One region of the Streptomyces sp. NPDC012769 genome, then DNA from elsewhere that is predicted to be linked to it. Evidence: riboswitches for the same ligand, from Rfam matches in the RefSeq annotation. Region 1 holds a riboswitch; each other region holds the start of a gene.

Region 1 (10,218 bases):
AGGCAGACCACGGTCTCGTCCGCCTCCAGGGACACGAACTCGGCCAGCGGCGCGCCGCCCGCCAGCGTGGGCGCGCTCGCCGTGTCGGGCAGCTGCGGCAGGTCGATGACCGCGATCCGCAACAGCCGGCCGGCCGAGGTCACCACGCCGATGTCACCGCGCTGGGTCGCCGGGACCGTCGAGACGATCACGTCGTGCTTGGCGCGCTTGCCGTCCTGCACCGTCGGCAGCTGCTCGGTCACCGTACGGGCCAGCAGTCCGGTCGAGGAGAGCAGCACCCGGCAAGGGTCGTCCGCGACCTCGAGGGAGACGGCCGTCACCGGGGCGCCCGCCGACTCCAGCAGGACCGTGCGCCGCTCGGTGGCGAACTTCTTCGCGACGGCCGCCAGCTCCGCCGAGACCAGCTTGCGCAGCTCCGCGTCGGACTCCAGGATCCCGGTCAGCTCGTCGATCTCGCCGGTGAGCCGGTCGCGCTCGCTCTCCAGCTCGATCCGGTCGAACTTGGTGAGCCGGCGAAGCGGGGTGTCCAGGATGTACTGCGTCTGGATCTCGCTCAGCGAGAAGCGCTCGATCAGGCGCTCCTTGGCCTCCGCCGAGTTCTCGCTCTGCCGGATCAGCCGGATGACCTCGTCGATGTCGAGGAGCGCGACGAGCAGGCCCTCCACCAGGTGGAGCCGGTCGCGCTTCTTGCCGCGCCGGAACTCGGAGCGACGACGGACGACGTCGAAGCGGTGGTCGAGGTAGACCTCCAGGAGCTCCTTGAGGCCGAGCGTCAGCGGCTGTCCGTCGACCAGCGCCACGTTGTTGATGCCGAAGGACTCCTCCATCGGCGTCAGCTTGTACAGCTGCTCCAGGACCGCCTCGGGCACGAAGCCGTTCTTCACCTCGATGACCAGGCGCAGGCCGTGGTTGCGGTCGGTGAGGTCCTTGACGTCCGCGATGCCCTGGAGCTTCTTGGAGCCGACCAGGTCCTTGATCTTGGAGATGACCTTCTCGGGGCCGACCGTGAAGGGAAGTTCGGTGACGACGATGCCCTTGCGGCGCGCCGTCACGTTCTCCACGGTGGCGGTCGCGCGGATCTTGAAGGTGCCGCGGCCCGTCTCGTACGCGTCCTTGATGCCGGACAGGCCGACGATCCGGCCACCGGTGGGCAGGTCGGGACCCGGCACGAAGCGCATCAGCGCCTCCAGGTCCGCGTTCGGGTGGCGGATCAGGTGGCGGGCCGCCGCGACGACCTCGCCCAGGTTGTGCGGGGGCATGTTGGTCGCCATGCCGACCGCGATTCCCGACGCGCCGTTGACCAGCAGGTTCGGATACGCGGCGGGGAGCGCGACCGGTTCCCGCTCCTGGCCGTCGTAGTTCGGCGCGAAGTCGACGGTGTCCTCGTCGATGGACTCCGTCATGAGCAGTGCGGCCGGGGCCATCCGCGATTCCGTGTACCGCATGGCGGCCGGCGGGTCGTCGTTGCCGAGCGAGCCGAAGTTGCCGTGGCCGTCGACGAGCGGCACGCGCATGGAGAAGGGCTGTGCCATGCGGACCATCGCGTCGTAGATCGACGCGTCGCCGTGCGGGTGCAGCTTGCCCATGACCTCGCCGACGACCCGGGCGCACTTCACGAAGCCGCGGTCGGGCCGCAGGCCCATCTCGTTCATCTGGAAGACGATGCGCCGCTGCACGGGCTTCATGCCGTCGCGGGCGTCGGGCAGCGCGCGGGAGTAGATCACCGAGTACGCGTACTCGAGGAAGGAGCCCTGCATCTCGTCAACGACGTCGATGTCGAGGATTCGCTCCTCGAACGCGTCGTCCGGCGGCGGTGTCTTCGTGCTGCGGCGGGCCATCGCGGCTGCGGCTCCTTCACCAACATGGTTGATCTGACGCGGACCATTGTGGACCGTGCCACCGACAACGCCGACCGCGACCCGGAAGAGGGACATCCGTGACGGCCGGGAACTTCGCCAGGTGTCGGCGCGCTTGCATACAGTGGCAGGACTTTTTCACATCGCGATCGAAGGGACGTACATGCCCATGGGTCACACGGCCACGGCCGAGGCCGGCTCCGGCGGCCTGACAGCGACCGAGCACCGGCTGGCCAACGGCCTGCGCGTGGTGCTCTCCGAGGACCACCTGACCCCGGTCGCCGCGGTCTGCCTCTGGTACGACGTCGGCTCGCGTCACGAGGTGAAGGGCCGCACCGGCCTCGCCCACCTCTTCGAGCACCTGATGTTCCAGGGCTCGAAGCAGGTCCACGGAAACGGTCACTTCGAGCTGGTGCAGGGCGCGGGGGGCTCGCTCAACGGCACGACGAGCTTCGAGCGCACCAACTACTTCGAGACCATGCCCGCCCACCAGCTGGAGCTGGCGCTCTGGCTGGAGGCCGACCGCATGGGCTCGCTGCTCGCGGCCCTGGACGACGAGTCCATGGAGAACCAGCGGGACGTCGTCAAGAACGAGCGCCGCCAGCGCTACGACAACGTGCCGTACGGCACCGCCTTCGAGCGGCTGACCGCCCTCGCGTACCCGGCGGGCCACCCGTACCACCACACCCCCATCGGCTCGATGGCCGACCTGGACGCCGCCACCCTGGAAGACGCCCGGAACTTCTTCCGCACCTATTACGCGCCGAACAACGCGGTGCTCTCGGTCGTCGGCGACATCGACCCGCAGCAGACCCTCGCCTGGGTGGAGAAGTACTTCGGCTCCATCCCCGGCCACGACGGCAAGCCCGAGCCGCGCGACGGCTCGCTGCCCGACGTCATCGGCGAGCAGCTGCGCGAGGTCGTCGAGGAGGAGGTCCCGGCCCGTGCGCTGATGGCCGCCTACCGGCTGCCGCACGACGGCACGCGCGCGTGCGACGCCGCCGACCTGGCCCTGACCATCCTGGGAGGCGGCGAGTCCTCCCGTCTCCACAACCGCCTGGTCCGCCGCGACCGCACGGCCGTCGCCGCCGGCTTCGGCCTGCTGCGCCTTGCCGGCGCGCCCTCGCTCGGCTGGCTGGACGTCAAGACCTCCGGCGGCGTCGAGGTGCCGCGGATCGAGTCGGCCGTCGACGAGGAGCTCGCCCGCTTCGCGACCGAGGGCCCGACGCCCGAGGAGATGGAGCGCGCCCAGGCCCAGTTGGAGCGCGAGTGGCTGGACCGGCTGGGCACGGTCGCCGGCCGCGCCGACGAACTGTGCCGGTACGCGGTGCTGTTCGGTGACCCGCAGCTCGCCCTGACGGCCGTGAACCGGGTCCTCGACGTCACCGCCGAGGAGGTGCGCGAGGTCGCCCAGGCCCGACTGCGTCCGGACAACCGCGCCGTCCTGGTCTACGAGCCGGTGGCCGGCGAACAGAGCGACAGCGACGAGGAAGAGGGAGCGGACCAGTGACCGACGCTGCCGCGTCTTTGACGAGCATGACCTTCCACCCGCAGCCCCAGCCGGGCGAGGCCAAGCCCTGGGCGTTCCCCGCCCCGGAGCGCGGCGCGCTCGACAACGGCCTGACCGTGCTGCGCTGCCACCGTCCCGGCCAGCAGGTGGTGGCCGTCGAGATCTTCCTCGACGCCCCGCTGGACGCCGAGCCCGAGGGCCTGGACGGCGTCGCCACCATCATGGCGCGCGCCCTCTCCGAGGGCACCGACCAGCACAGCGCCGAGGAGTTCGCCGCTGAGCTGGAGCGCTGCGGCGCCACCCTCGACGCCCACGCCGACCACCCCGGCGTGCGGGTCTCCCTGGAGGTGCCGGTCTCCCGGCTGCCCAAGGCGCTCGGCCTGCTCTCCGAGGCCCTGATCGCCCCCGCCTTCGCCGAGACCGAGATCGAGCGCCTGGTGCGCAACCGGCTCGACGAGATCCCGCACGAGACGGCCAACCCGGCCCGCCGGGCCGCCAAGCAGCTCTCCAAGGAGCTGTTCCCGGCCGCCGCCCGGATGTCCCGGCCGCGCCAGGGCACCGAGGAGACCGTCGGCGCGATCGACGCGGCCGCCGTCCGCGCCTTCTTCGACGCCCACGTCCGGCCGGCCGCGGCCACCGCCGTGGTCGTCGGCGACCTCACCGGTGTCGACCTGGACAAGGTGCTGGACGAGTCCCTCGGCGCCTGGACGGGCGCTCCGGCCGAGCCCCGCCCCATGCCGCCCATCACGGCCGACGACACCGGCCGGGTCGTCGTCGTGGACCGCCCCGGCGCCGTCCAGACGCAGCTGCTCATCGGCCGCGTCGGCGCCGACCGCCACGACCGGGTCTGGCCGGCGCAGGTGCTCGGCACGTACTGCCTCGGCGGCACCCTCACCTCCCGCCTGGACCGCGTCCTGCGCGAGGAGAAGGGATACACCTACGGCGTGCGGGCCTTCGGCCAGGTGCTGCGCTCCGACGGCAAGGGCAACGGCGCCTCGATGCTCGCCATCAGCGGCTCGGTCGACACCCCGAACACCGGCCCGGCGCTCGAGGACCTGTGGAAGGTGCTGCGCACGCTGGCCGCCGAGGGGCTGACCGACGCCGAGCGGGACGTGGCGGTGCAGAACCTGGTGGGCGTCGCCCCGCTCAAGTACGAGACGGCCGCCTCCGTCGCGGGAACGCTCGCCGACCAGGTCGAGCAGCACCTCCCGGACGACTACCAGGCGCAGTTGTACGCGCGGCTTGCCGAGACGGGCACGGTGGAGGCGACCGCGGCCGTGGTCAACGCCTTCCCGGTGGACCGGCTCGTGACCGTGCTCGTCGGCGACGCGTCGAAGATCGCGGAGCCGGTGCGGGCACTCGGCATCGGTGAAGTGACCGTCGTCACCGGCTGATTGAGTTGCCGTCACGGACGGCGGAGGACCCCGACGACCTGCTTCGTCGGGGTCCTCTCGTATGTCCGTATTGTCGTCGATCATGCCTGAATGCCCTGTGGCATGTCTTACAAACGAGCGCGTCTGTTTGGCGATTGCCCGAAGATCGGCCTAGCGTCGACCCGGCTGTCCGGCCGTTGCACCACGCCGCATCCGCGGCAACGGACAGTCATCGCCGAGTCCCCGCAAGGCGCGAGCCTGGGGAGCCGGGGACCCGCACGCAGTCCCTGGGGTGAATCGGACGCCTTCGCTCCGCGCGGAGGGGCCCGTAGGAGACCTTCCTGCTCCGAACCCGTCAGCTAACCCGGTAGGCGAGAGGGAAGGAAAGGATCAGCCACTACATGGCGTTCACCCGTGCCACCGGGAAGCATCGTGGTCCGAGCCGAATGGCGCGCCGCAACGCCGGCCTCGTCGGCGTGGCGACCCTCGCCACCACCGGCGTCATCGGCACCCTCGCCTCCCCGGCGCTCGCCGCCGACACGGAGGAGCCCTCTCCCGAGGACACCGGCCTCACTCAGGTGATCACCGAGGAGTCCCTCTCCGAGCGGGTCGACGCCCAGGCCGCCGCGCAGGAGAAGGAGGCCTACGAGGCCGCCGCCCGCGCCAAGGCCGCCGCCGAGGCGAAGCGCAAGGCCGAGGCCCGCGCCAAGGAGATCCGCGCCGCCAAGGAGCGCGCGGCCCGTGAGGCCGAGCGCAAGCGCCTGAACTCCTTCCAGCTCCCCGTCGCCGGCACGTACGTGTCCACCGGTTACAAGACCGGCGGCTCGCTCTGGTCCTCCGGCAGCCACTCCGGCATCGACTTCCACGCCTCCTACGGCAGCAAGGTCGTCTCCGTCGGCACCGGCACCGTCGTCGAGGCCGGCTGGGGCGGCGCGTACGGCAACAACATCGTCATCCGGATGCACGACGGCACGTACACCCAGTACGGCCACCTCTCCGCGATCAGCGTCTACGTCGGCCAGAAGGTCACCCCCGGCGAGCAGATCGGCATCTCGGGCTCGTCCGGCAACTCCACCGGCCCGCACCTCCACTTCGAGGCGCGCACCAGCGCCGAGTACGGCTCGGACATCAACCCGATCTCCTACCTCCGCGCCCGCGGCGTCGACGTCTGATCCGACGGACCCGCTCACACGACCGAAAAGGCCCCGGCTCCTGAGAGCCGGGGCCTTTTTCGTCCCCGAATTCCGGGGCGGCATCGGAAATTCCGGCGTCCTGCAATAGAGTCGCCGGAACAAGCGCCGCTCGATGGGGTTTCGCGCGGATCAAAGGGGAGGTCGGACATGCGCATTCCCGCGCACTCGGTATGCACGGCGATCCGGGACGACATCGTCTCCGGGGTGTTCGAGCGCGGTGCCCGGCTGACGGAGGAACAGCTCGCCCGCCGCTACGGCGTCTCCCGCGTCCCGGTCCGCGAGGCCCTGCGCACCCTGGAGTCCGAAGGCTTCGTGGTCACCCGCCGCCACGCCGGCGCCCATGTCGCCGAGCCCACCGAGCAGGAGGCGGCCGATCTGCTGGAGATGCGGTCGCTGCTCGAACCGCTCGGTGCCGCCCGCGCCGCGCAGCGGCGCACCGACGCCCACCTCAAGGTGTTGCGCGGCCTGGTCAGGCTGGGGCAGGAGCGGGCCAGGCGCGGCCGGGGCGAGGATCTGGCCTCGCTGGGCGGCTGGTTCCACGAGACCCTGGCGCAGGCCTCCGGGAGCCCGCCGCTCACGGCGCTGCTCACCCAGCTGCGGCACAAGATCGCCTGGATGTACGCGGTCGAGCCGGCCGACCGGCCCGTGGAGGCGTGGGCCGAGCACGGGGCGATCGTCGACGCCGTGGCGCGCGGGGACGCCGAGCGGGCCCGGGCCCTGACCGCGCTGCACGTGGAGCACACGCTGCCGCTGCACCGGCTGAAACGACCGGAGCGGGCGCGTGTGAGGGTTTCGCAACATGTCGTCAACATCGTGGGCCGGCCGAATTAACACGGGCACCGTATACAAAGAGGTGGGAATTCCGGGGCGTCCTTCGGGCTGCCCGAATTCCGGCAGTCCTGAATTCCTCGAAAAAAGAAGCCGTACCCACCGGAATTCCGGCGGCTACGGCTTCTTGTCGATCCGTCGTCGGGGAGGAGACGGGTCAGACGGTCTCGGGGAGCTCCTCGAGACCCTCGGCGACCAGCTTCGCCAGGCGGTCGAGCGCGGCCTCGGCGCCGTCGGCGTCCGAAGCGAGCACGATCTCCTCGCCGCCCTGGGCACCCAGGCCGAGCACCGCGAGCATGGAGGCGGCGTTGACCGGGTTGCCGTCGGCCTTGGCGATCGTCACGGGGACGCCGGCGGCCGTGGCGGCACGGACGAAGATGGAGGCGGGGCGGGCGTGCAGGCCCTCGGCCCAGCCGACGTTGACGCGGCGCTCAGCCATGGTGGTTGCCCTTCAACTTTCAGCGGTTGTCTAGACCAGTCTCTCACGGGTGACGACATGCTCGTACCGACCTTCGGCCCCGGCGGGGGCGGCCCTTCGGCCTTCCCCACCTTGCCCGGAGCGCACCTGCGGCGCGACCGCTGCCACGGTCACGACCGGTGCCACTGTCGGACCCCGGCCGTAGTCTTGCCCCATGCAGAGCGCGTCGGAACAGTCGCCACAGCCGGAGCACGCGTATCCCGACCACTGGGAAGCGGACGTGGTGCTCCGCGACGGCGGCACCGCGCGCATCAGGCCCATCACCGTCGACGACGCCGAGCGACTGGTCAGCTTCTACGAGCAGGTCTCGGACGAGTCGAAGTACTACCGCTTCTTCGCGCCCTACCCGCGCCTCTCCGCCAAGGACGTCCACCGCTTCACCCATCACGACTTCGTCGACCGGGTGGGACTCGCCGCGACCGTGGGCGGTGAGTTCATCGCCACCGTGCGCTACGACCGCATCAACGACCAGGGGCGCCCCGCCTCCGCACCCGCCGACGAGGCCGAGGTCGCCTTCCTCGTCCAGGACGCCCACCAGGGGCGGGGTGTCGCCTCCGCCCTGCTCGAACACATCGCGGCCGTCGCCCGGGAGCGCGGGATCCGCCGGTTCGCCGCCGAGGTGCTGCCCGCCAACAACAAGATGATCAAGGTCTTCACGGACGCCGGCTACACCCAGAAGCGCAGCTTCGAGGACGGCGCCGTCCGCCTCCACCTCGATCTGGAGCCCACCGACCGCTCCCTCGCCGTCCAGCGCGCCCGCGAACAGCGCGCCGAGGCCCGCTCCGTGCAACGCCTCCTCGCCCCCGGCTCCGTCGCCGTGATCGGCGCCGGCCGGGCCCCCGGCGGCGTCGGCCGGACCGTGCTGCGCAACCTCCTCGACTCCGGCTACACCGGCCGCGTCCACGCGGTGAACGCCGCACTGGGGGAGGGGCCGCACGAACTGGAGGGCGTCCCCGCCTTCCGCTCCGTCGCCGACATCGGCGAGCCCGTCGACCTCGCCGTCGTCGCCGTCCCCGCCGAGCGCGTCCCCGAAGCCGTCGCCGACTGCGGCGAGCACGGCGTGCGCGGCCTCGTCGTGCTCTCCGCCGGATACGCGGAGAGCGGCGCCGAGGGCCGCGAGCGCCAGCGCGCCCTGGTCCGCCAGGCCCGCTCGTACGGCATGCGGATCATCGGGCCCAACGCCTTCGGGATCATCAATACGGCCGAGTCCGTCCGGCTGAACGCCTCGCTCGCCCCCCAGATGCCGGTCGCCGGGCGGATCGGGCTCTTCACCCAGTCCGGCGCCATCGGCATCGCGCTCCTCGCCGGCCTGCACCGGCGCGGCGCCGGTCTCTCCTCCTTCCTCTCGGCCGGCAACCGCGCCGACGTCTCCGGAAACGACCTCCTCCAGCACTGGTACGACGACCCCGCCACCGACGTCGTCCTCCTCTACCTGGAGTCGATCGGCAACCCCCGCAAGTTCACCCGGCTCGCCCGCCGCACGGCCGCCGTCAAGCCCGTCGTGGTGGTCAAGGGCGCCCGGCACAGCGGCAGCGCCCCGCCCGGCCACCGCGTCCCGGTCACCCGCATCCCGCACGCCACCGTCTCCGTCCTGCTGCGGCAGGCCGGAGTCATCCGCGTCGACACCGTCACCGAGCTCGTCGACGCGGGTCTGCTCCTCGCCGACCAGCCCCTGCCGGCGGGCCCCCGCGTCGCCATCCTCGGCAACTCAGAGTCCCTCGGCCTGCTCACCTACGACGCCTGCCTCACCGAGGGCCTGCGCCCGCTGCGCCCCCTCGACCTCACCACCGGAGCCGGCCCCGCCGACTTCCGCGCCGCGCTCACGGCCGCCCTCGCCGACGACGCCTGCGACGCCGTGGTCGTCACCGCCATCCCCTGGGTCGGCGAGAACGGCGCCACCGAGTCCGGCGACGGAGAGGTCCTCGCCGCGGCCCTCCGCTCCGCGGTCGCCGCCGCCCCCGGCCCCGCCAAGCCGGTCGTCGTCGTCCACGTCGAGATGGGCGCCCTCGCCGAGGCCCTGTCCGCGGCCACCCGCACCCGCCCCGCGGGCCCCGCGACCCCGGTCGCCCCCGCCCCGGCCCCCGCCACCGAGCCGGCGGCCGCCGCATCGGAGGAAGCCGCCGGGCAGCCACCCGCCCGCGGTCCCATCCCCGCCTACCCCGCCGCCGAGCGGGCCGTCCGCGCCCTCGCCGAGGCCGTCCGCTACGCCCAGTGGCGCCGCCAGACCGCCGCCGACCCCGGCCGGGTCCCGGAGTTCGAGCACATCGACGAGACCGGGGCCGCCGCCCTCATCGAGCGGATCCTCGGCGAGCCCGCCGTCGACGCGCGCGGCGTCACCCTCGGCACCGAGGACACCCTCGCACTCCTCGGGCGGTACGGGATCGAGGTCCTGCCCACGCTACCCGCGCCCACCCCCGACGACGCCGTACGGGCCGCCGCCCGCCTCGGCTTCCCCGTCGCCCTCAAGACCACGGCCCCCCACCTGCGCCATCGCCCCGACCTCGGCGGCGTACGCCTCGACCTCGCCACCGAGGAACAGCTGCGCACGGCCTACGCCGAGCTCACCGAGACCCTCGGAAAGCCGGAGGAGCTCCAGCCGGTCGTCCAGGCCATGGTCCCCCGCGGTGTCGACACGGTCGTCCGCGCCGCCATCGACCCCGCCGTCGGCGCCGTGCTCTCCTTCGGCCTCGCCGGAGCCGCCTCCGAGCTCCTCGGCGACATGTCCCACCGACTGGTCCCCGCCACCGACCGGGACGCCGCCGACCTCGTCCGCTCCATCCGCACCGCCCCCCTCCTCTTCGGCTGGCGCGGCTCCGCCCCCGTCGACACACCCGCCCTCGAAGAACTGCTGCTGAGGGTCTCCCGGCTCGTCGACGACCACCCCGAGGTCGTCGCCATCTCCCTCGAACCCGTCGTCGTCGCCCCCCGCGGCCTCTCCGTCCTCGGCGCCACCGTCCGCCTCGCCCCGCCCCCGCCCCGC
Region 2 (10,218 bases), 780 kb from region 1:
GCGCCCGCACCCGTCACCGTGGTGCGCACCGGCATGGGCCCGGCGCAGGCGCGCCGGGCCGTCTCCCGCACCCTGGAACGCGAGGCGTGGCGCGACGCGGCCGTCATCGCCTCCGGCTTCTGCGCGGGCCTGGCACCCGGCATGCACCCGGGCGACCTGATCGTCGCCGAGGAGACCCGCGGCCCCGACGGGGCGACGCCCTGCGTGGGCACCGAGCTCCTGGTGAAGGCGCTCACCCGGGCCGTGCCCGGGCGCACCGTCCACACCGGGCCGCTGACCGGCTCCGACCACGTGGTGCGCGGCCCCGAGCGGGCCGCGCTGCGGGCCGGCGGGGCCATCGCCGTCGACATGGAGTCGGCCGCCACCCTGCGTACGGCGACGGAGGCGGGCGCCCGCCCGGTTGCGGCCGTACGGGTGGTCGTGGACGCCCCGGAACACGAACTGGTCCGGATCGGCACGGTACGCGGGGGAATATCGGCCTTCCGCGTCCTTCGTGCCGTCCTTCCCGCATTCTTCGAATGGCACCGTTCTTTGCTGCTCCCCAGGAGGTGAGCGAGTTATGGCCATGCCGCTCCGTCAGTCCATCCGGGTCGGGACCTACCTCTTCGAACAGAAGCTCCGCAAGCGGGACAAGTTCCCGCTGATCGTCGAGCTGGAGCCGCTGTTCGCCTGCAACCTCAAGTGCGAGGGCTGCGGCAAGATCCAGCACCCGGCGGGCGTCCTCAAGCAGCGCATGCCGGTCGCCCAGGCGGTCGGTGCCGTCCTGGAGTCCGGGGCGCCGATGGTGTCCATCGCCGGTGGAGAACCGTTGATGCACCCTCAGATCGACGAGATCGTGCGCCAGTTGGTCGCCAAACGGAAGTACGTCTTCCTGTGCACCAACGCGATGCTGCTGCGCAAGAAGCTCGACGACTTCACCCCTTCCCCGTACTTCGCCTTCGCCGTCCACATCGACGGACTGCGCGAACGCCACGACGAATCCGTCGCCAAGGAGGGCGTGTTCGACGAGGCGGTGGCCGCGATCAAGGAGGCCAAGCGGCGCGGCTTCCGGGTCACCACCAATTCGACCTTCTTCAACACCGACACCCCGCAGACGATCATCGAGGTGCTCAACTTCCTCAACGACGACCTCAAGGTCGACGAAATGATGATCTCGCCCGCCTACGCCTACGAGAAGGCTCCCGACCAGGAGCACTTCCTCGGCGTCGAGCAGACCAGGGAACTCTTCAAGAAGGCCTTCGCAGGCGGAAACCGGCGTCGCTGGCGGCTCAACCACTCGCCGCTCTTCCTCGACTTCCTCGAAGGAAAGGCCGATTTCCCCTGCACCGCGTGGGCGATCCCCAACTACTCCCTCTTCGGGTGGCAGCGCCCCTGCTATCTGATGAGCGACGGCTACGTCCCCACGTACCGCGAGCTCATCGAGGAGACGGACTGGGACAAGTACGGCCGCGGCAAGGACCCGCGCTGCGCCAACTGCATGGCGCACTGCGGCTACGAACCCACCGCCGTCCTCGCCACCATGGGCTCGCTCAAGGAGTCGCTGCGGGCGGTCCGCGAGACCGTCTCCGGGGACAAGGCGTGAGGGCGGACGGACGATGAGCGGCGAGTTCGACCTCAGGGCGCTGCTCGCCGAGCGCGGCGGCGAGCGCTACGAGCTGCACGCCCGGCACCTCAACCACCAGCTCCCGCGCATGCTGCACACCCTCGGCTTCGACAAGGTCTACGAGCGGGCCGAGGGCGCGCACTTCTGGGACGCCGACGGCGCCGACTACCTCGACATGCTCGCCGGCTTCGGCGTCATGGGCCTCGGCCGGCACCACCCCGTGGTCCGCAAGGCGCTGCACGACGTCCTCGACGCCCGGCTCGCCGACCTCACCCGCTTCGACTGCCAGCCGCTGCCCGGCCTGCTCGCCGAGAAGCTGCTCGCGCACAGCCCCCACCTCGACCGGGTGTTCTTCGGCAACAGCGGCACCGAGGCCGTGGAGACCGCCCTCAAGTTCGCCCGGTACGCCACCGGCCGGACCAGGGTCGTCTACTGCTCGCACGCCTTCCACGGCCTGACCACGGGCTCGCTGTCCGTCAACGGGGAGAAGGGCTTCCGGGACGGCTTCGCCCCGCTGCTGCCCGACACGGCGATCGAGCTCGGCGACCTCGACGCCCTGGAGCGCGAGCTGGCCAGGGGCGACGTGGCGGCCTTCGTCGTCGAGCCCATCCAGGGCAAGGGCGTCCACGAGGCCCCGCCCGGCTTCCTGCGCGCCGCCCAGGAGCTCCTCCACCGGCACGGCGCGCTGCTGATCGCCGACGAGGTGCAGACCGGCCTCGGCCGGACCGGCGACTTCTACGCGTACCAGCACGAGGACGGCGTCGAGCCGGACCTGGTCTGCGTCGCCAAGGCGCTCTCCGGCGGCTATGTGCCGGTCGGCGCCACCCTCGGCAAGGACTGGATCTTCAAGAAGGTCTACTCGTCGATGGACCGGGTGCTGGTCCACTCGGCCAGCTTCGGCTCGAACGCGCAGGCCATGGCGGCCGGACTCGCCGTCCTGTCGGTGATGGAGTCCGAGGGGACGGTGGCGCACGTCCGCCGGATCGGCGACCTGCTGGCCGACCGGCTGCGGGAGCTCGTACCGCGCTATGAACTGCTGCACGAGATCCGCGGCCGGGGACTGATGATCGGCATCGAGTTCGGCCGCCCGTCCTCGCTGGGCCTGCGCAGCCGCTGGACGATGCTCCAGGCGGCCCGCAAGGGACTCTTCGCGCAGATGGTCGTGGTGCCGCTGCTCCAGCGCCACCGGATCCTGACCCAGGTGTCGGGGGACCATCTGGAGGTCATCAAGCTGATCCCGCCGCTGATCATCGACGAGGCGGACGTGGACCGCTTCGTGACCGCCTTCACGGCGGTCATGGACGACGCCCACGGAGGCGGCGGTCTGATGTGGGACTTCGGGAAGACGCTGGTCAAGCAGGCGGTCGCGCAGCGGTAGACGGGTGGGAGGCGGTAGACGGGCGGGGAAGGTTCAGGTTTTGCCTCTGGGGCAAGAAATTTGCCTCAGGGGCATGATCCTGGCGCAATGGACGCATGGACCGTGTCCCCGGGGACAGTGCCCCGGACCCCGTCGCCCGTCCCGCCCCCGACGCGCTGCCCGACGTCGCCCCGCAGCTGCGGGGCCTGCGCCGGCGCCGCGGGCTGACCTTGGAGGCCGCCGCGCAGCGGGCCGGTCTCTCCCCGGCCCATCTGTCCCGGCTCGAGACGGGGAACCGGCAGCCCTCGCTGCCGATGCTGCTCGCCCTGGCCCGTATCTACGGTACGACGGTGTCCGAGCTCCTGGGCGAGGTGCCGCCCGAGCGCGATCCCGTCGTCCGCGGCGGGCGCTCCGAGCCGGTCGAGGCCGACGGCTGGATCTACCGGCAGGCGGGTGGCGCCGGGCGCGCGATGCAGTGCCTGCGCGTGCACGTGCCCCACGCCACCCGCGCGGACCTCGTGCGGGTCCATCCAGGCGAGGAGTGGATCCACGTCCTGGAGGGCCGGGTGCGGCTCGCGCTCGGCGAGGCGGTCCATGTCCTCGATCCCGGGGACAGCGCGCACTTCGACTCGCTCACCCCGCACCGGATCGGCGCCGCCACCCGCGCCGGGGCCGAGCTGCTGTTCGTCCACACCCTGATGCAGAGCCCCGCCGCCGAGCTGTGTCTCGGCGACGGCACTCCGCACCGCCGCTGACATCCCGAAAGGTCATGCCATGTCCGAGAAGTCCGCACCGGTCACCGGCGAGGAGCGCGGCGCCGGCAAGTTCCCCAAGGGGCTGGTGCTCCGCCTCTTCGCCTACCTGGTGGCGGGGCACCTCTTCGCCGGCTTCCTCTACCTGCTCTTCATGCTGGGCGGCCAGAACCACTAGGGGGCGACTTCAGGGAACCTGCCGGGCTCACGCCCCGTCGAGCAGCCGCTCGCGCAGCAGCTCCCGGGTCTCCGGGGAGAGCCGCAGCCCCTGGGCGAGGTAGGCGTCCACCGAGCCCCAGGTCGCCTCGATCGTCTCGAAGGCGGCCCGCAGATACTCCGCCCGCGCGTCGAACAACGGGCTCAGCAGCTCCATCACCTCCGGCGACATGCCGTCCGGGGCGGTGGAGCTGCGCTGCACCTTGTAGCGGCGGTGCGGCGCGTTCGACTTCAGGTAGTCCTCCTCGATCGCCTCGCGCTCGACGCCGACGGCCAGCAACGAGACCGCGATCGACAGGCCGGCCCGGTCCTTGCCCGCGGCGCAGTGCATCAGCGCCGGCACGCTGTCCTCGGCCATCGCGTGGAGGATGCGGCTGTGCTCGGAGGTCCGCTGGACCATCATCTTCCGGTAGGAATCGGACATACGGGCAGCGGCCTTGCCGTCGCCGAGCAGCTCGCGCAGCTGGGCCAGGTCGCCCGAGCGGACGAGCGCCCAGAACTCCTTGCCGTCGGCCGGGTCGCTCAGCGGTATGTTCACGTTCCGCACGCCCGGCAGCTCCACGTCCGGCCCCTCCACGCGCCGGTCGGCCTCGTTGCGGAAGTCGAAGACCGTGTGCAGACCCAGGCCGGCGAGGAAGGCCGCGTCCTCGGCGGTGGCGTGCGCCAGGTGGCCGCTGCGGAAGAGTCGTCCCGGGCGCACGGTCCGGCCGTCCACGGTCGGCAGCCCGCCCAGATCGCGGAAGTTGCGTACGCCGGTGAGCTCGGGCTCGGTCGTCGCTTGCGTCACGGTTGCTCCTGGTCTCGAGATCGGTTCCCGGGGCAATCATCCAGGTGGGAGACCCCCTGCGCACCCCCTCGGGCAGGAATGGGTGTTCTGTCCGAATTGAGGGTTTAGATATAACGCGCCCTGATTGCAGGGGAGATGGGGATCCCGGCGTGAGCAGCGTCATAGAGGTGACGGACCGTTGCTGATCGTCTTTTCCAAATTCCCTTCTGGAAAGGGAAATCGAGGGGCCGTCATCCACGGAGGGTGACCGGAATTCCGGACGGATATCCCGGAATCGCGAGCCTGGCGAAAACAGTGGCTTGTTCCCGTCGACCCCCCTCGTCTAGCGTCGCGCTCAATCCGGACGGACCGCCTAATCCTGCCGCCGCCCGGAATCCGCACCGACCCGTACGAGGCAGGAGCGGGGGACCCAGGTAGTACGCCGATCCCTCGAAGAAGGATGGCTCGGGGTGAAGCCGCGCGACCGCGCGGCCGGACATCTCCAGTCCGAACCCGACAGCTCACCTCGCAGGCGACGGAGAGGAATTCGCCATGCCCGCGAAGGGTAAGCACCGCCGTCCCAAGGTCAACCCGATCACCCGCGGGTTCGTGGCCGCCGGTACCGGAGGCGCCGTCGTCGCCCTCCCGCTCATCGGCGCCACCGGCGCGCACGCCGCCGAGAAGGCCGCCCCGACCACCACCCCGCAGCAGGCCGTCGCCGCCGCGACCCCCGCCAAGGCCCCGGCCGCGGCGACCGCCGGCAAGAAGGCCGCCCCGAAGACGTACACCGTCGTCCGCGGCGACTACCTGTCCAAGATCGCCGACGAGCACGACCTCGCCGGCGGCTGGCAGAAGCTCTACCGCGACAACCGTCAGGTGGTCGGCGACAACCCCTCGCTGATCCTTCCCGGCATGGAGCTCACGCTCGGCGCCAAGTCCACCGCCAAGGCCCCGGCCGCCAAGCCGAAGGCCCCCGCCAAGGCCGCGCCCAAGCCCAAGGCCGCCGCGAAGTCCTCCGGCGACCAGCAGCGCGCCTCGCGTGCCGCCGAGCGCTCCTCGGACACGGGCTCCGCCGCCTCGGCGTCCACGGCTTCCTCGTCGTCCTCGTCCTCGTCCTCCGCGACCTCCTCCGGCTGGGTCGCCCCGGTCGCCGGCGGCATCTCCACCCCGTACCGCGCCTCCGGCTCCATGTGGTCCTCCGGCTACCACACCGGCGTCGACTTCATCGCCTCCTCCGGCACCACCATCCGCGCCGTGGGCCCGGGCACCGTCCACTCCGCCGGCTGGAGCGGCGCCTACGGCAACGAGGTCGTCATCCGGCACGCCGACGGCACCTACTCGCAGTACGCCCACCTCTCCTCGCTGTCCGTCTCCGCCGGCCAGTCCGTGAGCGGCGGCCAGCAGATCGGCCTCTCCGGCTCGACCGGCAACTCCACCGGCCCGCACCTGCACTTCGAGATCCGCACGGGACCGAGCTACGGCTCCGACGTCGACCCGCTGGCCTACCTTCGCCAGCACGGCGTGGGCATCTGACGCCCCGTCCGACACCACGTCCGCCCCGGGCCCGGCACATCGCGTGCCGGGCCCCCGGCGTATTCCGGCTTGGGACAATCTTTATCGGTGGCGTATGTCACCCGGCGTCAACCCCTCTTACGGTCGCGTAGGTCACATCGGGAGAGGAAAGATGTGCTCCCGTGGCAGACGATTCGACATCAAGAGACAAGAACGCATTCGGGTCGTACGCGGCGATCGGTGACAGCTTCACCGAGGGCGTCGGAGACCCCGGGCCCGACGGGACCTTCGTCGGCTGGGCGGACCGGTTCGCGGTCCTGCTCGCCGACCAGCTGCCGGAGCACGACGCCTTCCGCTACGCCAACCTGGCCGTACGGGGGCGCCTTCTGGACCAGATCGTCGTGGAGCAGGTCCCGCGGGCGAAGGAACTCGCCCCCGACCTCGTGACCTTCTGCGCCGGGGGCAACGACATCATCCGCCCCGGCACCGACCCCGACGACGTCGCCGAACGCTTCGAGCGCGCCGTCGCCGACCTGACGTCCGCCGTCGGCACCGTCATGGTGACGACCGGCTTCGACACCCGCGACGTGATCCTCCTCAAGCACCTGCGCGGCAAGATCGCCACGTACAACGGTCACGTCCGCGCCATCGCCGACCGCTACGGCTGCCCCGTCCTCGACCTGTGGTCGCTCCGGTCGGTGCAGGACCGCCGCGCCTGGGACGAGGACCGGCTCCACCTGTCGCCCGAGGGCCACACCCGGGTCGCGATGCGCGCCGCCCAGGTCCTCGGCCTGCCCGTGCCGGCCGACCCGGAGCAGCCCTGGCCGCCGCTTCCGCCGCGCGGCACCCTGGAGGTCCGCAAGGACGACATCCAGTGGGCCAAGGAGTACCTGGTCCCCTGGATCGGACGGCGCCTGCGCGGCGAGAGCTCCGGCGACTACGTGGTCGCCAAGCGGCCCGACCTCCTGCCGCTCTAGAGCAGGCCCGGGGGCCCGCTCCGCCCCGCAGGGTCCGCCGGTATCCGCTCCAGGACACCGCCGGCGAACACGTCGTACAGCGGCAGCGTCTCCAGGTGGACATAGCCGATGTGGCAGTCGCAGACGGCGAGCGGGCAGGCCCGGGGGCGCAGCGCGGCACGGTACGAGCCGTCGTAGAGGTTGCCGAGCTCGGCCTTGACGAAGTGGCAGCGCCGCACCGTCCCGTCGCCGTCCACCGAGACGACCGACTCGCCGGTGCGGCAGGGCAGCCCCGCCGAGGGGTGCGGATGCCGGCTGTACGAGAAGAGGGGGTCGAGGGCCGTCCACTCCTCGGCCTCCTCGTCGGTGTAGACATGGCCCTCGGCCGCGTTCACCCACAGATAGACGTGCTCCGGCAGCTCGGCACGCAGCCGCCGGGCGTGCTCCCGGTGCTCGGGCAGCCCCACGACGCCGACGCTGAAGCGCACACCCCGCCGGGCGAGGTCACGGCACTTGCCGAGGAACCGCTCGTACGGCGTCTGCCCCGGGTGGTACGTGCACCACAGCGCCAGCGTCTCCGGGTCGGCCGCCTCCAGCCACTCCGTACGGCAGCTCAGATTCGTCTGGATCGCCACCCGCTCGACATGCGGCAGCAGCGAGAGTTCGACCATCGTCCGCCGGTACCAGGAACGCACCAGCCCCTCGCCCCACGGCGTGAACAGGATCCTCAGCCGGTCCCCGGTCTGCCCGGCCGCCCACCCCGCGAAGCGCTCCAGGGCCGCCCGGTCGGCGCGCAGCCGCTCCGGGCTGTCACGGCGCTTGGCGAACGGGCAGTAGGGACAGTCGAAGTCGCAGGAGGCGAGCGGCCCGCGGTAGAGCAGGGTCAGATCCATGCCGCGCCCCTACTTCGCCTCGTACGCGGCCATCGCGGCCCGCACCGCCGGCGAGAACAGCTCCGGCCCGAGGCCGTCCGAGTGCGCCAGACCCTCCGGCGACAGCCGCAGCAGCCCGGCCGGTGCCCCCGTGTCCAGCCAGCCCCGCGCCTCGAAACGGGCCAGCTCGGCCGCGAAGTCCGTGAACGGCGAGCTCCCGAAGCGGGCCGCGTAGCCGTCCAGCTCCATGCCCTCCGCCTGGAGCAGCGACTGCAGCAGATGACGGCGGCGCGCCTCGCCGGCGTCGACCCGGCGGCCGACCTCGGCCCGGGAGAAGTCCTCCGCCCGTGTGTAGTCGTCGATGATGCCGCGGATCTCCGGCATCGCGACCGCGTAGTCGAAGGAGTAGTGCAGCGTCGAGGTGTACGAGCGGGCGCCACAGCCCAGGCCGATCATGCCGTCCGTCTGGCAGGCGTGGTCGTCCGGGCCCTGCGGCGGCGCGTCCACCCGCCGGAACATGCGCATCGACACCTGCGTGTAGCCACGGGCGAGGAGGTGGTCACGGCCGTGGCGGTACAGCCGCAGCCGCTGCTCGTCCCACGCCCGGTCGGCCGCCGCCGGGTCCTGGAGCCGGCCCAGACCGGTGAGCGGCCGGACGTACAGCGGGTAGAGATACAGCTCCTCCGGCCGCCAGGCGAGGGCGGCGTCCAGGGAGCTGCGCCAGGTCTCCTCGGTCTGGCCGTCGATGCCGTAGATCAGGTCGATGTTGAGCACCGGGACGCCGGTGTCCCGGATGCGGCCGAGAGCCGCCTCCACCTCCGCCCGGCGCTGCGGGCGCACGGCGGCCCGGGCCTCGGCCTCGACGAAGCTCTGCACCCCGATGCTCAGCCGGGTCGCGCCCCGCTCGGCCAGCAGCGCGAGCCGGTCGGCGGTCGCCGTGGACGGGGAGGTCTCCACCGACAGCGGCACCGCCCGCAGGTCGACGCCCATGCGCCGCTCGGCGATGTCGCAGAGGCGCTCCAGCTCGGCGGCCGTGAGGAAGGTGGGCGTGCCGCCGCCGAACGCCGCCGTGGCGAACCGGACCGGCGCCGCGTCACCGAGCGCCTCGCGCACGGCCACGGCCTGCCGGTCGAGCGCGTCGAGATAACGGGTGGTCAGCTCGTCCGGGGCGCCGATCCGGGTGAAGAGGTTGCAGAAGCCGCAGCGGACCTCGCAGAACGGTATGTGGGCGTAGAGCGACAGCGCGTCCTTCGGCTCGTCGGCCCAGAGCGCGGCCAGCGGGGGACGATCGGGCAGCGGACGGTACGCGGTCTTGTGCGGATACGCGTAGACGTAACTCCCGTACGGGCGCGGGGTGGCGGGGACCGTCGGGGTGGTGGGGACCGTCGGGGTGGTGGGTCGCGACGGGACGGTGGTGCTCATGCGGCGGCCTCCGCACGCTCAGGGCCGGGCAGGGTGAACTGGGCGTACGGCACCGTCCACACCGCCTCGTGGCCGAGCCGGTGTCCCGTGTAGCCGTCGTCCCCGTACGCCGTGCCGTGGTCGGAGCAGACGATCGCGAAGCAGTCCCGGCGGCTGCTCATGGCCGAGAAGAGCCGCCCGATGTGCCGGTCCACGTACTCGAGGGCCGCCGCGTGCGTGGCCCGCGAGTCGCCCGCCTCCCTGGTCGCCCCCGGCAGATGGAACCAGTTGGGCTGGTGCAGGGCCGAGACGTTCACGAACAGGAAGAGCCGGCGGTCGCGGGGGAGCGCGGCGACGACCTCCTCGGCGCGCGCCACCTGGGATGCGAAGGAGGTCGGCGAGGCCACGCCGAACGAGGGCTCCCAGTGGCTCTCCTGGAAGAAGCCGGGCAGCACCGTGCCCAGCGGCGGCTGCTTGTTGAAGAAGCCCACCCCGCCGACGCACACCGTCCGGTAGCCCTCGTGCGCGAGCGCCGACACCAGGTCGGGCGCGTCGTGGAACACATACGTGCCGTCCGCCGTGGTCTCGCTGCCGGCGAACCGGGCCGCGAACAGCCGGGGGTGCGGGCCGGGCGCCGCCGGGGTCGGCAGGAAGCCCGCGAAGATCGCCTGGTGCGAGGCGTAGGTGAAGCTGCCGGGCGCGTGCCGCCGCTCCCAGCGGCCCCCCGGCAGCCGGGCGGCCAGGTTGGGGATGCGGCCCTCGGCCGCGAGCTGGGCCGCCACG
Region 3 (10,218 bases), 1.4 Mb from region 1:
GTAGAAGGTGATGCCGGCCACGCCGAGACCGGTGCGGGCGGGGCGGTTTCGCGGCCGGTCGCAGAGGTGGTGCTCCGCGCGGTCCCCCGACGCCCACTTCTCGATGAAGGGATAGCAGAGCAGCCCGGTGAACAGGACCCCCGGCAGGACGAGGGTCGGCACGAAGACGTTCCACATGATCGTGTGGCCCGCCACCACGGTGTCCCACGCCGGCATCAGCCGCATCGCGCCCTCCAGGAAGCCGACGTACCAGTCGGGCTGGGATCCGGCCGAGACCTGGTCGGGGCGGTAGGGGCCGTAATTCCATACGGGGTTGATCTGGGCCACGGCGGACATGACCGTCAACACCCCGAAGACCAGCAGGAACAGGCCCGTGGACTTGGTGGCGAAGTGCGGGACCATCGGCTGGCCCACCGCGTTCCGGTTGGTCCGGCCGGGCACCGCCCAGTGGGTGTGCTTGAGGTAGAACACCAGCAGCAGATGCAGCGTCACCAGGGCGACGAGCAGCCCCGGGACCAGCAGGACGTGGAGCACGTACAGCCGGGGAATGACCACATGACCGGGGAACTCGCCGCCGAACACGGCCATTTCCAGATAGGTGCCGACCAGCGGCACGGATCCCATGATGGTGGCCGCCGTGCGCAGGCCCGTGCCGGAGAGGAGGTCGTCCGGCAGGGAGTAGCCGGCGAAGCCCTCCAGGAGCGCGAGGATGAACAGGGTCACGCCCAGCACCCAGTTCGCCTCCCGCGGCTTGCGGAAGGCCCCCGTGAAGAAGACCCGCAGCATGTGCACGGCGATGGCGGCCACGAACACCAGCGCCGCCCAGTGGTGGACCTGCCGGATCAGCAGGCCGCCGCGCACCTCGAAGCTGAGGTGCAGGGTCGTGGCGTACGCCTGGGTCATCCGCTGCCCCCGCAGCGGCCGGTAGGGCCCGGTGTAGGTGCTCTCCACCATGCTCGGGTCGAAGAACAGGGTGAGGTACACACCGGTCAGCAGCAGGACGACGAACGAGTAGAGGGCGATCTCCCCGAGCAGGAACGACCAGTGGTCGGGGAACGCCTTGCGCAGGGCACCACGCGCGAGCTCGGCGAGCGGGAGCCGGCCGTCGGCCGCGTCGAACCCGCGGACGGCCGCGTCCTTCGCCCGCGCGTTCCAGCGGTTCCGGTGCCTGCGAAGGAACATGCGCGTCTCCACGTATTCTGGCGGTCCGCCGACGATCCGCCGCTTCACGCGTCTTCCTGCCGCGCGCGCGGCCTCCGCGGCGGCCGCCCTGCCGACCCTGCCGCCCCGCCGCGCGTCGGCGGGCCGGGCGCGCCGGACATTGGGCCGGGCGGGGGAAAAGTCGGCACGGCCGCCGTCCCGGGCACGGCCACGGCCGTCCCCGTGTGGGAACGGCCGTCTGGGCAGTGCGCGTGTGGGCGCCCGAGGGCGCGCGCCGTCTTCGCATGTCCTCGGTCCCCGGGTCAGCCCTCGCGGGCCACCACCCGGAAGGTCTCCAGGGACGGATCGGCGGCGTCGGGAATCAGCAGGCCGTGCGCGACGCCGCTGCGCAGGTAGTCCACCACCTCGGCGGTGATCACCTCACCCGGCGTCACCACCGGTACGCCCGGAGGGTACGGGCTGATCGTCTCGGCCGAGATCCGGCCCACCACGTCCTTCGCCGGTACGTGGTCCACCGGCCCGAAGAACGCGTCCCTCGGCCGCCGGGCCTGCTCCAGCTCCAGCGCCCGGGGCTCCGGAAGCCGCACCGTCGGCCGGGGGGCGAGCGGACCGGTCCGGTCGGCCTCGGCGAGCGCCTGCAGCGCGTCCACCAGCACGCGCTCGGTCGTGTCGTCGTCCGCGTGGGTGATCGCCACGTTGATACGGCAGGAGTCGGAACCGCCCACGTCGACATGGCGCTCCCGGCGGAGCCACTCCGCCGCCTGCATGCCGCTGATGCCGAGACCCCGTACATCGATCACGATCTTGAGCGGGTCGAACTCGGCCGCGAGCCCGGCCTCCACCACCTCCCCGCCCATCGGCGCGAGCCCCGGCAGACCGGCCGCCGCCTTCCGCACCCGGTCCGCCCGCCGCAGCGCGCCGTCGAGGAGCTCCCGCCCCTGCTCGACCATCTGCCGGCGCCAGCCGTCGAGCGTCGCGTACACCAGCGAGGAGGCACTCGTCGTGCCGAGCAGGTCCTCCCGCTGCTTGAGGACCTCGGGCGACACCCGGTCGTGCTGGAGGTGGAAGACCGAACTCTGCTCGATCGCCCCGCCCATCTTGTGGACGCTCGTGACCACCAGATCGGCACCCGCGTCGATGCCCCACACCGGCAGCTCGGGATGGAAGGGCAGATGGGCGCCCCACGCCTCGTCGACGATCAGCGGCACACCGGCGGCGTGACACGCCTCCGCCACGCCCCGCACATCGGCGCAGGTGCCCCAGTCGGTGGGCGTGATCAGCAGCATGCCCTTGGCGTCCGGGTGCTCCTCGAGCCGCGCGCGTACGTCGTCGGGCTCCGGAGGATGGGCCAGATGCCGGTCCGCGTCGAACTTCGGGTGCACCCAGATGGGCTCGACCCCGTTCACGATCACGGCCGCGATCACGGACTTGTGCGCGTTCCGCGACAGCAGCAGCTTCTCGCCCGGGCCCGCGACGGCCAGCATCGCGGTCTTCACGGACAGGGAGCTTCCGCAGGTCGAGAAGAAGGCCCGCTCCGCGCCGACCGCGTCGGCCATCAGCTCCTGGGCGTGGTCCAGCACGCCCTGCGACTCGCGCCGGTCGTCGAGACCGTTCAGCAGCAGCACGTCCGACCGGAAGACGTCCTGCCCCACGACGTCGGTGACCCGGGGATCGGCGCCCCGCCCCTGTTTGTGCCCCGGCGGTCCGAAGACGATGTCCCCCCGGCGTCGGAAGTCCTCCAGTGCTTCGAGTACCGGTGCACGCGAGTGATCCATGGCTCCTCCGGGTCGTCCGGCCGTTCTGTCTGAGCGCGCCGCACGGGCGCGTGGCACGCCTGCCCCGGACGATTCCGGCGAAACGGGCCGCCGACGGGCATGAAACGCGCCGCCGTGGGCAGCGGCGCCCTGCGATCCGGAGGACCGGCTTCCCTCGACCGAGGGCCGGAGTCCCACGACCGAGGAAGGCGTCATGAACAACAGTCCGTCGACCCCCTCAGCCCCGTCGGCCCCGTCCACGCCGTCGAGCCTCACCCCGAGGACCGCCGTCGTCACGGGTGCCGACTCCGGCATCGGCCGGGCCACGGCCGTCCGGCTCGCCGCGTCCGGCATGGACGTCGGCCTCACCTGGCACAAGGACCTGCGCGGCGCCGAGGAGACCGCCGACGAGGTGCGCGCCCAGGGCCGGGAGGCGTACGTCGAGCACCTCGACCTGACGCTGCTGCCGGACGCCGCCGAGGTCGTCGACGCGCTCGCCGAGCGGCTGGGCGGCATCGACGTCCTCGTGAACAACGCCGGTACGGGCACGTCGACGCCGTTCCTCGAACTCGACCCCGCCACGGTCCGCGAGGTCATCGACGTGGACCTGGTCGGCCCGCTGCTGTGCGGGCAGCGCGCCGCACGGCGGATGATCCGCCAGGGCCGCGGGGGCCGCATCGTGAACGTGACGTCGGTGCACGAGCACCAGCCGCGGGTCGGCGCGGCCCCGTACTGCGCCGCCAAGGGCGGTCTCGGCCTCCTGACCCAGGTCATGGCCCTGGAGCTGGCCGAGCACGGCATCACGGTCAACGCGGTCGCCCCGGGCGAGATCGCGACTCCCATGACCGGGCAGGAGGACACCGACGTCACCACCGAGTCCCGCCCGGGCGTTCCGCTCGGCCGCCCGGGCGACGCCCGCGAGGTCGCCGCGGTCATCGCCTTCCTCGCCGGCCCGGACGCCTCGTACGTCACCGGCGCCTCCTGGGCCGTGGACGGCGGCATGCTGCGGATGGGGCCGATGGCGGGCTCGCACCTGCGGGACGACGCCTGGCGCAGCGGCTGACGGCCGGTGGTGCAGGGAGCCCGGCGGTGGTCGACGCGCGGCGGCCGACGCGCGTGGCGTCGCACGCGTATCGCCCCGGTGGCCGGGTAGCCGGTCCCATGGGACAACCGGCTGCCCGGCAGCAGGAGGAGACATGACCCAGTCCGTACGCGATGTCATGACCGGCCATCCCGTCACCGTCGGCACCCTGACGTCCGTCGCGGAGGCGGCGCGCGTGATGCGCGACGCCGACATCGGGGACGTCCTCGTCGTCGACGGCGACACGCTGCGCGGCATCGTGACCGACCGCGACCTCGTCGTCCGCGCGATGGCGGAGGGCAGGGACCCGGCGGACACGACGGTCCAGTCGGTGTGCAGCGAGCGGCCCGTCACCGTGGCACCCGACGAGGGCATCGACCGCGCGGTGGGCCTCATGCGCGAACACGCCCTGCGACGCCTGCCCGTCACCGAGGAGGGCCGGCTTGTCGGCATCGTCACGCTGGGCGACCTCGCCATCGAGAAGGACCCGAGCTCGGCGCTCGCGGACATCTCGTCCGCCGAGGGCACCACATGAGCGGTGGGCCCGGCACCCGGGCCGACCCGTACCGAGGAGGCGAGACACCGTGACGCACACCCTGCCCACGGCCCGTCCGACGACGGGGCCGCCCACCCAGCCCTTCCCCCGCGATCCGACCGAGCCGCACCCGGCGCCGCCGACCCGCCCCTTCCCGCCCGACCCGCAGGCCCCCCGGCCGGCCCCCCATCCCGCCCCCAGGCCCGAACCACCGGCCCCGGACCGAACAAGGAGGTCATGGTCATGGTCATGGACGAGGGCACGGCCATGAACGACACCGGGGGACGGAGCGCCCGCGTGGTCGTGGGCCTCGACGGCTCACCGTCCTCGTACGGGGCGCTGCGATGGGCGGCCCGGCACGCACGGCTGATCGGCGCCACGCTGGAGGTCGTGGCGGCCTACGACGTGCCCGGGGCGGTGGGGCGCTCCGCGCCGGCGGTGTCCGCCGCCTTCGACGAGGAGGCGGCCCGAAGGGCCCTGGCGGACGAGATCCGTACGGTGCTCATCCCGGTCGGCGAGGTGCCGGTGGCCGAGCACGTGGTCCGCGGCCGGCCGGCCGAGGCGCTGATCGACGCCTCGGCCGGCGCCGAGCTGCTGGTCGTCGGCAGCCGGGGCCGGGGCGGCTTCGCCGGCCTGCTGCTCGGCTCGGTCAGCCAGCAGTGTGTCGCACACGCCTCGTGCCCGGTCGTCGTCGTCCGCCCGGAGGTCGCCTCGTGAACGCGCCCACGTCCTTCATCGTCCTCGCCGACGGCCACCTCCTGGTCCCCGCCGACCAGATGACCGGGCTGCTGCGCCGCGTCGCGGCGGGCTGGCTGCAGGCCACCGATCAGGGGTACGAGGACCACGACCCCGCGACGGTCCTGTCCTTGGCGACCGGGCTCATGGAGATCGCCGACCAGATCGACGCCGAGTGCATCGGGCTCATGCCGCTCAGTGAAGCGGACGCGGAAAGTGACGCGGACAGCGGTGCGAAGACCGGCCCGGAGGGGCGCGCGGACGCCGCCCCTGACGACGGCGCCCCTGACGACGCCGCCCCTGACGACGCCGATCCTGACGACGCCGGCCCGGCCTCGGGCCCGGGGGGTGCGGGCCCGGGAGAGGCGGGCATCGGGGAGAACCCGCCGGCGGACTGAGGTCACCTCACGCCGGGCGGACCGAGACCAGCACGCCGATCTTGTCGATGCGGTGCTCGGGGTTCCCCAGGGCGTCCCGCCAGAAGTTGCCGGCCGCGTCGTCCTCAGGGGTCGCGCAGGTGGAGAGCGTGATCATCGCGCGGGTGGGCTTCTCGCCGGGGGAGCCGGGGACGGCGGCGCGCTGCTCGGCGAGGGAGCGGGCCGAGCGGAAGGAGGTCGTGCGGGTCTCGGTGATCCGGTACTCGTACACCTCGCGGCCGGCCGTCACGAACACCCGGTCGCCCACGTCGACGGCCGGCAGGTCGCGCATCGGTCCGCCGGCCGAGAGGCGGTGCGCCGTCACCTGGTAGTTGCCGATGTCGCCGGGGCCGACGCCGCCGCGCTGCCCGTACGGGCTCGCGGCGATGCCCCGGTCCTGTATGCGGGTGCCGGCCCGGTCGTCGGTCTTCCCCTCGTAGGGCACGACCCGCAGGTCCCTCACGCCGATCGAGGGGATGTCCAGGTCGGCGGGCCGAGGCCGGGCCTCGGGTGAGGGGGTGGGGGGTGGTGTGGGAGGGGGCGCGGGCGCCGTCTGCGGCGGGGGAGCGGGACGGTCGGGCGGCCCGGAGGTGGGCGCCGGAGCGGGCGTCGTCCCCTCGGTGCCCCGGTCCGAGGCGGGGGCACAGCCGGCGAGCACGCCGCCGGCCGTCGCGACGACGGCCGCGAGGGTCGCGACGACCCGGCGGGCCCTGCGGGAACGGGCGCGCGAACGGTCCATGATCATCCGTCGGGGCCCGGGAGGGCGAGGTGCCGCCCGAAAGGCACCCGACACCTCCACGCTACGCGCTGCCGCCCCCGAGAGCGCGGGCTGGCCGCAGGGGCAAATCGGATGATGTCGGCTTATTCATCTGCAATACCGGAATGGCGAGTGGAATCCCGCAAGGGCTGTATTTCACACGTAAAAGGCTGCTGTCGCGACCGGGGTGATCTGAATCACGGGTGGGGAGGTGTGCCGCCGCACCCGGGGGCTGGCGAGACGTCAAACTCGGGTGTGGGGAAAAGGATTGGCGGAACGGGGGTGAGAGGTCCGGATGATCCTTTTCCGTGATCGTCGAGAACTATTTGCTTTGCTTAATTTCCGTCTTGTTCTCGCGCTTTGTCTTCGCATACGGTCACCCGGCAACCGGTCGGAAACGCCGAATCCTGCCACCGCCCGGCAACCGCACTCACGACCCTTCCGGCAGGAGCGGGGGACCCAGGTTCTCCGCCGTGTCCGGCCCCTCGGACACGGCTCGGGGTGAAGTCGCGCGCACCGCGGCCGGGCATCTCCTGCCCGAACCCGACAGCTCACCTCGCAGGCGAAGGAGAGGAACTCGCCATGCGTGGACACGGGAAGCACCGTCGCCCCAAGAACACCCCGCTCGCCCGTGGCCTCGCCGCCGCCGGCCTCACGGGCAGCGCCGCACTCGCCCTCCCGCTCGTCGGAGCGACGGGTGCCGGAGCGGTCACCCCGCAGGGAACGCCTTCCGTCGCAGTCGAAAAGGCAGTGACCGTTCAGGTGGCCGCGAAGGCCGGTCCTGTGAAGTATTCCGTGGTCCGCGGCGACTCGCTTTCGAAGATCGCTCACGCCTACTCGGTGCAGGGCGGCTGGAAGAAGCTCTACCGCGACAACCGGGCCGCCGTCGGCGACAACCCGAGCCTCATCCGGCCCGGTCTGAAGCTCAGCGTCGACGCGAAGTCCGCACCGCGCACCGAGGCGAAGCGCAAGCAGGCCAAGCCCGCGCAGGCCGAGCGCACGGCGGCGACCAAGCGCTCGTCGAGCCAGGGCGCGGCGGCCGCCCGCCCCGCCGCGGCGGTCAAGGCCGCGGCCCCGGCGAAGGCCGCCACGTACGGCGACAACCTCGACGGCTGGATCCGTGAGTCCCTGGACGTCATGGCCCGCAACGGCATCCCCGGCAGCTACGACGGCATCTACCGCAACATCATGCGCGAGTCCTCGGGCAACCCCCAGGCCATCAACAACTGGGACTCCAACGCCGCCGCCGGCACCCCCTCCAAGGGGCTGCTCCAGGTGATCGACCCCACCTTCCGCGCCTACCACGTGGCCGGCACGCCCTTCGACCCGTACGACCCCGTCGCCAACATCACCGCGGCCTGCAACTACGCGGCCGACCGCTACGGCTCCATCGACAACGTCTTCGGCGCCTACTGAGCCGAGCGTCCCGACACGACAGGCCGCGCCCGCCTTCCGGTGGGCGCGGCCTGCCGCGTCCGGTCGGCCCCGTCCGGGGCGTGGCGGCTCAGGTCACGGGCGGGACAGGCGGCCGGCCTTCCACCAGGCGACCAGCCAGGCCGTCTCCTTCGCCGCGTCCATCAGATAGGCGGGGCTGATCCGCCGGCGGGGCACGTAGACGAGGTCCACGGCCAGGAAGGTGAGGGCGGTTCCGACGCCCGTACGCCGGGCGTGGCGCATGCCCTCGGGGGAGTTCGCCGCCCGCAGCATCCCGATCCCGGCGGCGGCCAGCAGGCCGGCCGAGGTCTTCTGCAGCCAGTCGTCCGTCTTGCGGCCGTAGACCCGCTCGAAGGTCCTCAGCGACACCAGCGGCCAGAGACCGCCGACGAGGTTGAAGAGCCCCTGGCCGCGGGCCACCGCCACCGGTGTGACCATGACCGCCTCCGCTCAGCCGCGCCGCAGCGCGTCCTTGGCCCGGTCCAGCATCGCCGCGAACGGGCCGACGGTCCACTGGGCGGCCGTCGAGCCGGCGGTCCTGGGATGCGGATGCGTGGGGGCCATGCGCTCGGCGGCGCGCAGCCGGCGTCCCATCGAACGGCGGGCGTCGATGTCGCACCGCGCGCGGATGCTCGGGAACTCCTCCTGTTCCTCGTGCCGCGCGTGGTCCTCCACGGCGCGCTGGAAGGCCTTGAGACGGGCGTCGAACTCCGCGCTGTGCACGTCGAGATGCTCCAGCTCCGCCAGTTCCTTGTTGGCCTGCGACTCCTCCTCGTTGCGGGCCTCGGCCTCCTCCTTGCCGGCCACCCGCTTGGCGACCGGCCGCAGGATCATCTCCTCGGCGCTCTCGTGTACGGCGAGCAGGGCGCGCAGCTCGTCGAAGCACTGCTGCTTGGCGTCGCCTTCCGAGTCCAGCGTCTCGGCGAAGAGCTGCCGGATCCGGTCGTGCTGCTCCAGCAGCTGCTCCAGGATGTCGTCCTCGGGCTCGACCGCGCGGGGCGAACCGCTCGTCATGCTCATGACCCCTCCTTCGGAGTGGCGATCGGATGGAGACCACTCCCGTTCCCGGACGTCCTCTACGTCCTTGCCGGGAGTCCGTCGTCGTTGTCCCCGCGTCTAGCCCGTCGCCGCCGCGCCAAACCCCGCCCTCCGCCGCCCCCGGGCCCGTCCGGACCGGTGGATTGCGCACGCCCGCCCGGGCCGGTCCGGCCTCAGGCGGCGGCTCGCGACCGCGCCGCGGACCCGCCCGCCAGGCCGGCACGCACCAGGGCGGCCGCCAGCCTGGCCACCTCCTCCGACGGCACGTGCCGCGCGAGGCCGGCCGGCGTGTGCGGGAGTCCGAGGGCCTCGGCGGTCGCGAGGGAACGCTCGTCGAAGAACGGACGCAGCTCCGGCCACACGGCCTGGACCTCGCGGCAGAAGATGTCGGCGCCGACCGGTCCGATCCTCGGCACCTCCCGCAGCAGTGAACGCAGTGCGTCCCTGTCGCCTCCCGCCTCCTCCCGGAGTCCGCGGAGATCGCCGCCGAAGCGGTCGAGGACCAGTTCGGCGCCCTCACCGAGCGCCGTCGCCGTGCTCTCGTCGTAACGGACGTAGTGCGCCCGGCCGAGGGCGTCCACACGCTGCCGCCAGGCGGAGTCCGCCATGGCCCTGGGCGTGCGCAGGCCCGCCGAGAACAGCTCCCGCGCGGCCGCCGTGGCCGTACCGGCACTGATCCGGACGGAGGCCAGCACGGTGAGGACCAGCAGCTGGTAGAGCGGGGCGGGCTTGTCGCGCAGAGTGATGCCGGCCTCGTCCGCGAAGGTGCGTCCGTGCGTGCCCAGCAGCTTGTCGATGGTCTCGGAGGTTCGCATGACAGTCGCTCCTTCCGCTCCGCAGCGCCCCGTCTGGTCTGGTCCGCAGCGCCCGGACGTGGATCGCCTGCCGGGCCGGCGTCTCACGATCCTGCCGGGCGTTCACGGATGACCTCGTCCGGTCGTTTTCATCGCGCAGTCCGAGGAACTGCGGATGGCGCAGCCGTCCGGCGCGCGTCCACCCCGCGAATCGATCCGCGCGACCAGCCGCGGCCGAACCCGCACCGCCGAAGGCTCACGGACCTCGTCCACGAACGGGCAGGCGTCCTGGCGGAGCCCGTCGAGCCCCGCGGTCGGCGCGGGGTGGCGGTGGCGTACCCGGTGCCGACCTCGCCCGCGTGGCGCAGCCGGCCCTCCTCCTGGTGACCGACGAGCGCACCGCGCCGACGGGCCAGCCGGATCGGGTTCGGCGTCCGCCGAAGGCGCGCGAAGTCGGTGCGGCCGCGGGACAGCGCGACGATCTCGCCGTCGACGGCGAAGTCCCGGCGCTCC

Evidence for each region. Region 1 has a riboswitch for cyclic di-AMP ahead of ACFY7C_RS08400 (M23 family metallopeptidase). Riboswitches for the same ligand answer to the same signal wherever they lie in the genome.
Region 2: it holds a riboswitch for cyclic di-AMP, as region 1 does, so the genes downstream of both, ACFY7C_RS04925 (peptidoglycan DD-metalloendopeptidase family protein) here and ACFY7C_RS08400 (M23 family metallopeptidase) in region 1, are expected to answer to the same signal.
Region 3: it holds a riboswitch for cyclic di-AMP, as region 1 does, so the genes downstream of both, ACFY7C_RS02370 (transglycosylase SLT domain-containing protein) here and ACFY7C_RS08400 (M23 family metallopeptidase) in region 1, are expected to answer to the same signal.

What each region holds. Positions count from the first base shown of each region.
Region 1 covers NZ_JBIBCP010000001.1:1,883,288-1,893,505, reverse strand. The annotation lists gene ACFY7C_RS08415 (DNA topoisomerase (ATP-hydrolyzing) subunit A) at 1-1,838, opposite strand, end outside; gene ACFY7C_RS08410 (M16 family metallopeptidase) at 2,020-3,366, shown strand; gene ACFY7C_RS08405 (M16 family metallopeptidase) at 3,393-4,760, shown strand; cyclic di-AMP (ydaO/yuaA leader) riboswitch at 4,963-5,128, shown strand; gene ACFY7C_RS08400 (M23 family metallopeptidase) at 5,141-5,911, shown strand; gene ACFY7C_RS08395 (GntR family transcriptional regulator) at 6,080-6,763, shown strand; gene ACFY7C_RS08390 (HPr family phosphocarrier protein) at 6,918-7,199, opposite strand; gene ACFY7C_RS08385 (GNAT family N-acetyltransferase) at 7,393-10,218, shown strand, end outside.
Region 2 covers NZ_JBIBCP010000001.1:1,100,312-1,110,529, reverse strand. The annotation lists gene ACFY7C_RS04955 (1-hydroxy-2-methyl-2-butenyl 4-diphosphate reductase) at 1-552, shown strand, start outside; gene hpnH (adenosyl-hopene transferase HpnH) at 560-1,582, shown strand; gene ACFY7C_RS04945 (aspartate aminotransferase family protein) at 1,596-2,981, shown strand; gene ACFY7C_RS04940 (helix-turn-helix domain-containing protein) at 3,077-3,715, shown strand; gene ACFY7C_RS04935 (DUF6126 family protein) at 3,735-3,890, shown strand; gene ACFY7C_RS04930 (tyrosine-protein phosphatase) at 3,918-4,715, opposite strand; cyclic di-AMP (ydaO/yuaA leader) riboswitch at 5,084-5,242, shown strand; gene ACFY7C_RS04925 (peptidoglycan DD-metalloendopeptidase family protein) at 5,247-6,227, shown strand; gene ACFY7C_RS04920 (SGNH/GDSL hydrolase family protein) at 6,389-7,183, shown strand; gene ACFY7C_RS04915 (STM4011 family radical SAM protein) at 7,180-8,055, opposite strand; gene ACFY7C_RS04910 (STM4012 family radical SAM protein) at 8,065-9,456, opposite strand; gene ACFY7C_RS04905 (STM4013/SEN3800 family hydrolase) at 9,453-10,218, opposite strand, start outside.
Region 3 covers NZ_JBIBCP010000001.1:509,106-519,323, reverse strand. The annotation lists gene ACFY7C_RS02405 (cytochrome bc complex cytochrome b subunit) at 1-1,182, opposite strand, end outside; gene ACFY7C_RS02400 (aminotransferase class I/II-fold pyridoxal phosphate-dependent enzyme) at 1,464-2,936, opposite strand; gene ACFY7C_RS02395 (SDR family oxidoreductase) at 3,130-3,978, shown strand; gene ACFY7C_RS02390 (CBS domain-containing protein) at 4,112-4,531, shown strand; gene ACFY7C_RS02385 (universal stress protein) at 4,775-5,248, shown strand; gene ACFY7C_RS02380 (DUF6213 family protein) at 5,245-5,664, shown strand; gene ACFY7C_RS02375 (class E sortase) at 5,672-6,421, opposite strand; cyclic di-AMP (ydaO/yuaA leader) riboswitch at 6,828-7,017, shown strand; gene ACFY7C_RS02370 (transglycosylase SLT domain-containing protein) at 7,022-7,855, shown strand; gene ACFY7C_RS02365 (hypothetical protein) at 7,949-8,311, opposite strand; gene ACFY7C_RS02360 (hemerythrin domain-containing protein) at 8,324-8,893, opposite strand; gene ACFY7C_RS02355 (endonuclease) at 9,085-9,726, opposite strand.